DNA from 2 places in the Tumebacillus sp. BK434 genome. Region 1 is predicted to be linked to the other one. Evidence: a T-box and tRNA genes for the amino acid it is inferred to sense, from the RefSeq annotation. Region 1 holds a T-box; the other holds one or more tRNA genes.
What was found. The T-box of region 1 lies ahead of hisS (histidine--tRNA ligase). A T-box ahead of a tRNA ligase gene usually reads a tRNA of that ligase, here a tRNA-His.
Positions count from the first base shown of each region.

Region 2: it encodes a tRNA-His, which carries the amino acid that the T-box ahead of hisS (histidine--tRNA ligase) is inferred to sense. The anticodon was not compared.

Region 1 covers NZ_SLXS01000003.1:295,977-299,374, reverse strand. Annotated here, with positions in the region: gene EV586_RS09730 (hypothetical protein) at 1-260, opposite strand, end outside; gene EV586_RS09725 (peptidylprolyl isomerase) at 450-1,130, opposite strand; T-box leader at 1,259-1,527, shown strand; gene hisS (histidine--tRNA ligase) at 1,584-2,831, shown strand; gene EV586_RS09715 (alpha/beta hydrolase) at 2,859-3,398, opposite strand, start outside.
Region 2 covers NZ_SLXS01000004.1:450,252-453,649, forward strand. Annotated here, with positions in the region: gene rph (ribonuclease PH) at 1-645, shown strand, start outside; gene EV586_RS13465 (XTP/dITP diphosphatase) at 683-1,324, shown strand; gene EV586_RS13470 (metallophosphoesterase family protein) at 1,321-1,872, shown strand; tRNA gene EV586_RS13475 (tRNA-Gly) at 2,005-2,078, shown strand; tRNA gene EV586_RS13480 (tRNA-Arg) at 2,088-2,164, shown strand; tRNA gene EV586_RS13485 (tRNA-His) at 2,171-2,246, shown strand; tRNA gene EV586_RS13490 (tRNA-Gln) at 2,272-2,346, shown strand; gene tig (trigger factor) at 2,536-3,398, shown strand, end outside.

The sequences.
Region 1 (3,398 bases):
TCCGCCCGCTGCATGACGACGACCCATTGCGGAAAGGCCGGATCGGAGGGACCGAACGGCGGCGGGCTTATGACGTTATAGAACGGGTCATCGAAAAAGATCTGCCCGGTGATCAGCACCGTCTCTTCAAAATACTGTTCGCCGACGATGCCAAATCCTGGCGGCAGGGGCGGAGGCACCAGGAAATAGGAGGGAACTTCCGGCAATAACTTGCGTTGCTCTTGGCGTCGGCGTTTCCATCTGCGATAGGCGCGGCCCATGTTCCAGCTCCTTTCAATTGCGCAACCTCATTTGCTCATCCTCATGTGATCAGCATATGGTGCGGCCGCAGCGACGGTGTGCCGATTTCGTTCGACAATTTCCCGGGAAATCGACGGCAAAGGAGGTCGCTGTCGAAACAGCAACGGCTCTCCCGGGCGGGAGAGCCGTTTTGTCGGTTGGTGTCCGAGTTACTTTTCTTCGATGGTGACCGTTTCGATGTGCACGTCTTCCTGCGGTTTGCTCATCTCGCCACTCGGGCTCTGGCCGACCGGCACAGATGCGATCTTGTCGACGATGTCGAGACCTTCGACCACTTCGCCAAAAACGGTGTAGTTCGGCATGCGATTCAGTCCGTCCACTTGCGGGCCGCTGCCGATGAAGAACTGGCTGCCATTGGTATCGGGGCCGGCGTTGGCCATGGCGACAATGCCTTTGGTGTATTGCTTCGCCGGGGGCAGTTCGTCTTCGAATCGGTAGCCCGGACCGCCGGCTCCGGTACCGGTCGGGTCGCCGGTCTGGATCATGAAGTCTTTGATCACACGGTGGAAGGTGACCCCGTCATAGTATTTGTCCTGGGCGAGGAAAACGAAGTTGTTGACGGTGACCGGTGCTGCGTCGTCGAGCAGCTTGATTTTGATATCGCCTTTGTTCGTTTTGATCGTGGCGGTGTATTCTTTTGCTTTGTCGATCTTCATTTCCGGCTTGCTGGCGTATTGCTTCTGCTTCTTCGAGGTGTCAACCGTACCGGTGTTGTTCTGCTGCTTGTTGTTGTTGTTCTTCTGCGTGTTTTCATCCGTGCCGCAGCCGGACAACAGCGTTGTGACCAGCGCGGTGGCCAGCACGGTGGTGAATAAGGTCCGTTTGTTCATCACTTGCTCCTCCAGTTCCTTTAGGGCATCTTCTGACTCTATTGTAACAGGCATCCAAGTGAAGGCAAGTCGGTTGACAAAGGAAGACATGGTGCATACAATAATAGACAAATTACTTCCATCATGATTGAACAGCTGTGAGAAGGAGAGTACAGCGTTTATGATCGCGCAGAGAGCCGGTGGGTGGTGCGAACCGGAGGGTCAGGACGTTTGGAAACACACCTTTGAGCTGTGGCCCGAAAGGCTGCTCAGGCAGCCCGGTAGACGTCACCGGAGACTTCCACCGTTATCAGCGGAAGAGGGGTTAGTCGTTTTGACCTCTGATGAGTGGTCATGTGCTGTCTTGGGCGGTGCATGGCAAGATGGGTGGTACCGCGAGCAAGCTCTCGTCCCGTTATGGGATGGGAGTTTTTTTTATTTGCTCAGACAAATTTTTCGAGGAGGGTTTTGAAGATGGAACGTGTGAATCGTCCGCGCGGCACGGCAGATCTGTTGCCGCAGGAAGTGCAGGATTGGCAGCGTCTTGAGGCAACGGCAAGGGAGGTGTGCGGACATTTCCATGTCCGGGAGATCAGAACCCCTCTGTTTGAGCACACGGAGCTGTTTCTGCGCGGCGTCGGCGACGGAACGGACATCGTCGAGAAAGAGATGTACACGTTTCTCGACAAAGGCGGGCGGAGTTTGACGCTGCGCCCGGAAGGGACGTCGGCAGTGGCGAGGGCGGTGGTGGAAAACAAGCTGTATGTGGAGCCGCTGCCGCTCAAGCTGTACTATCTGGCGCCGATGTTCCGCTATGAACGGCCGGGGACGGGACGGCTGCGGCAGCATCACCAGTTTGGGGTCGAAGTGGTCGGCAGTGACAGCGCGGCGGCCGATGTGGAAGTGATGATGCTGGCGATGCGGTTTTACGAAGCGATCGGGGCCAAGGGGCTGACGGTGGTCTTGAACTCGGTCGGCTGCCGGGAGTGCCGTCCGCAGTATCGCGAACAGCTGCTGGAGTATCTGGAACTGCGGCTCGACGCGATGTGCGGGGACTGTCAGCGCCGCTCGGAAAAGAATCCGCTGCGCATCCTCGATTGCAAGCAGTCGTGCTGCCAGGCGGCGGTGCTGGGTGCACCTTCGATTCAGGACTGCTTGTGCGGGGCGTGCCAGACGCATTTTGCCCGGGTGGTGCAAGGGCTGGATGCCTTGGGGCTCTCCTATCGGGTCGACGCGCGGCTGGTGCGGGGACTCGATTATTACACGCGGACGGTGTTCGAAGTGATGACCGCAGCCGGAGCGACCGTTTCGGCCGGCGGGCGGTATAACGGACTGTATGCGGAGCTTGGGGGCATGGAGCTGCCGGCGGTAGGCTTCGGCGCCGGGCTGGAGCGGGCGTTGCTCCTGCTGCAGGAGCAGGGGGTGAAGCTGGCCAGCGAGGAGCCACGCGTGGATGTGTTTGCGATCCCGCTTGGCGACACGGCCGAAGTTGCCGTGCTCAAGGCGCTCGATGCGCTGCGGCGGGCCGGGCTCACGGTGGAGCGGGACTTCAGCGGCAAAGGGCTGAAGAGCGGCTTGAAGCGGGCCGACCGCTTGGGAGCCAAGGTGGCGGTCATCGTCGGTGAGGAGGAAGTGGCGGCCGGCAAGCTGCTGGTGAAAGACTTGCTTGCCGGCGGGCAGCAGGCGATGGAGCTGGAGGAGCTGTTGTATCGCTTAACATAATATTTTCAAAACAAAGCGGCCCGTTCGTTACCGGGCCGCTTTTTTCGCGAAGTCGAGAGTCTGCCGGATGATGCTGCGGGTGGTGTCGTCAGGCATGGTGACATCGAAGCTGTGGGGGGCGGACGGGTGTTCGAGGTAGGTGATCGGGGCTTGCTGCTGCAACGCCTGCGCATAGAATTGGTCGAGCGGGGTGTTGACGGCAGGTGTGTCCTGTCCGGCCTTGACCAGCAGCATCGGCGGGAAATGCTCCGGGGAGCGGGCGAGATGCATGATCGGAGAGTAGTCGCGGAGGAGGTCGGCGGTCACTTCTTCCGCCAGCTCAGAGCGGCGGTCGCGCAGATCGAGCAGCGGGTAGTAGGCAATGACACCTTTTATGTAACTTGGACGCTCTTGCAGGGCCTTGCGCAAGCCGAGCGGCGCTCCGGACGAACAGGACCAGATCACGATCCGCTCCGGATCGAGGTCGTATTCACCTGCCCGCTCGCGTACATAGGAGATCAGATCGTCCACGTCAGCCCCCGCTGCGGCCAGTTGCCTAAAATTGTCGGTCGAGCGGTGGTTGAACGT
Region 2 (3,398 bases), on a different contig from region 1:
TGCACGGCGACTGTGGAGGACAAAGTTCCGCCGTTTCTGCGCAACTCCGGCACGGGCTGGATCACCGCTGAGTACGGAATGCTGCCGCGCTCGACCGGCACCCGCAACCAGCGCGAGTCGTCCCGAGGCAAAGTCGGCGGACGCACGATGGAAATTCAGCGTCTGATCGGACGGGCGTTGCGCGCCATCGTCGACTTGAAAGCGCTTGGCGAAAAGACTTTGTGGCTGGACTGCGACGTGATTCAGGCGGACGGCGGCACCCGCACCGCATCGATCACCGGCGCGTTTGTCGCGCTGGCGGATGCGTTATATAAGCAGGTGGAAAAAGGGTCGCTCAGCACGTTGCCGATCACCGATTTTCTGGCGGCGGTCTCGGTGGGCATGGTCGGCGACCGGGCGGTGCTCGACTTGAACTATCAGGAAGACTCGGCGGCGAATGTTGACATGAACATCGTGATGACCGGCGCCGGCCGCTTTGTCGAGCTGCAAGGCACGGGCGAAGAAGCGACGTTTTCGATGGATGAACTGCAGCAGATGCTTGCGCTGGGCAAGATCGGCAACGAACAATGGATCAGTCTGCAAAAGCAGGTGCTGGGCGAAGAGATCACCGGTCTGATCGCCAAAAATGCGCTGCAAAACGCCTAAGCGGCTTTTTACATAGGGGAGCAATCGGAGGTCAGAGATGGGACAGATTCAAACCAAACTTCTTCTTGCCACCAAGAACCAAGGCAAAGTCAAAGAGTTTCAACACTTTTTCGCCGAGCTCGGCTGGCATGTCGAAGCGGTGCCGCAGGACGCGCCCGACGTCGTCGAGGACAAGGATACTTTTGCCGGCAATGCGATCAAGAAGGCTGAGGAGATCGCCAAAGCGTATCATATGCCGGCGCTGGCCGATGACTCCGGCCTGGAAGTCGATGCGCTGCAAGGTCGACCCGGCGTCTATTCGGCGCGCTTTGCCGGCGAACACGCGACCGACGAGCAAAACAACGCGAAACTCTTGCAGGAGCTGACCGGCATCGGGGACGACAGCCGGGCGGCCCGTTTCGTCTCGGCGATCGCGCTGTCCCGACCGGGGCAGGAGACGCTGGTGTCGTTTGGCACGCTCGAAGGCGCAGTTCTGCACACCGGGCGGGGCACGCAAGGATTCGGCTACGATCCGTTGTTCGTGCTGCCCGAGCGCGGCAAGACGCTGGCCGAACTCTCATTGGAAGAAAAAAATTCCATCTCGCACCGGGCGAAAGCGCTGCGCGGCATGATCGAGATGCTGAAGATGGAAGGGCATGACGGCGCGGTGAGCGAGTCGGAGCAAGGGCCGGGCGAATGAGCGGAACCTACCGTGTGCTGATCCTCTCCGATTCGCATGGGCGAACCGACCGGATCGACGAGGTGATCGCGCAGGTTCAGGCACGCTTGGGCGGCTATGACTTGCTCCTGCACGCCGGTGACCATGCGGAGGATGTGCTCGACGGGAAGTATCCCAATGCCGTGACCGTCTGCGGCAACTGCGATCCGTACGGCAGTGCCGCGGAGGAACAGGCGCTCGACCTGTACGGCGTGCCGGCCCTGCTTTTGCACGGGCACACGGTGAGCGTCAAAACGTCGCCGCTTCAGCTCGTCTACAAGGCGGCAGAACAGGGCGTGCAGCTCGCCGTGTTCGGGCATACGCACACGCCGGTCCTGTTTGTCGAGGACGGCTGCGTGTTTCTCAATCCGGGCAGCCTGTCCGTTCCGCGCGGCTATACGGTGTGCACCTATGCCGTATTGGAACTTTGCGCGGGAGAAGCGGGGATTCAGGGCCGATTTTCGTTCTATACGCTCGATGGCACGCCGATTCCCGCCTTTGACATGGAGCATGTTTTTTCGATACGATAGGACCGCTGACATCACCCGTCGGCGGTCTTTTTTCTTCCGTAAGTTTCCTGGTGCAAAGTGTTGACTTTCCGATTCGTTTTGTTGTATACTAACTTTCGTCGCCGCAAGAGCGACACGTTTTCTTCAACATGCGCGGGTGTAGTTCAATGGTAGAACTCCAGCCTTCCAAGCTGGTCGCGTGGGTTCGATTCCCATCACCCGCTCCATATCTTCTTGTCTCAGTAGCTCAGTTGGATAGAGCAACCGCCTTCTAAGCGGTCGGTCGGGGGTTCGAATCCCTCCTGGGACGCCATCAATGGCGGCCGTGGCGAAGTGGTTAACGCACCAGATTGTGGCTCTGGCATTCGGGGGTTCGATTCCCCTCGGTCGCCCCATTGATTTTTTTATTTTTGCTCCCGTTGGGGTGTCGCCAAGCGGTAAGGCAACGGACTTTGACTCCGTCATGCGAAGGTTCGATCCCTTCCACCCCAGCCAACGGTATACTTCCAGAAAGAGGACACCCCCGTCGCGAAGATGGGGGTGTTTTTGTGTTTGAACTTATCTCCATTTGTGATATAATGTAGTGGTTGTATCAATCTACATTGAAAACATGCGTGGACAAGCCACAGTACTACATACAAGGCAGCGTTTTCCGCATTGGTTGATTCAAGGGAGGATTCACAGATGGCAGTAGTAGTTAAGAATTGGGAAAAAATAGAGAAGAACGTCGGCGTTCTTGAATTCGAGGTTGGCGCAGAGCAAGTCGACTCCGCGCTCGACAAAGCATTCAAGAAAGCGCAGAAGACCGTAGCAGTTCCGGGCTTCCGCAAAGGCAAAGTGCCGCGCCAGATCTTCGAAAACCGCTTTGGCGTTGAGGTATTATATCAAGACGCGCTGGACATCCTGTTACCGGAAGCCTACACGGCTGCAGTCAACGAAGCGAACATTACGCCGGTTGACCGTCCGGAGATCGATGTTGTCCAATTCGGCAAAGGCGAGACCGCTGTGATCAAGGCGACCGTCATCGTCAAGCCGGAAGTTGAACTGGGCGCTTTCAAAGGCCTGTCCGTCGAGAAGAAAGACTTCACCGTAACGGCTGATGCGATCGATGCGGAGCTCACGAACCTGCAAGGTTCCCACGCTGACATCGTCGTAGCGGAAGACGGCGTTGCTGTTGAAAACGGCGACCTCGTCAGCATCGACTTCAAAGGTTTCGTGAACGGCGAAGCTTTCGAAGGCGGCGAAGCGGACAACTACCAGCTCGAAATCGGCTCCAACACCTTCATCCCGGGCTTCGAAGACCAGATCGTCGGCATGAAGAAAGGCGAAGAGAAGGAGATCAACGTCAACTTCCCGGAAGCGTACCATGTCGCGACCCTCGCTGGCCAGCCGGCTGTCTTCAAAGTGACCTTGAACGAGATCAAGCGCAAGCAGCTGCCGGCGCTCGACGATGAGTTTGTCAAGGACATCTCCGAGTTCAACACCCTTGACGAATTGAAGGCTGACATCGAGAATAAACTCAAAGAAAAAGCGGAGCACGACTCCAA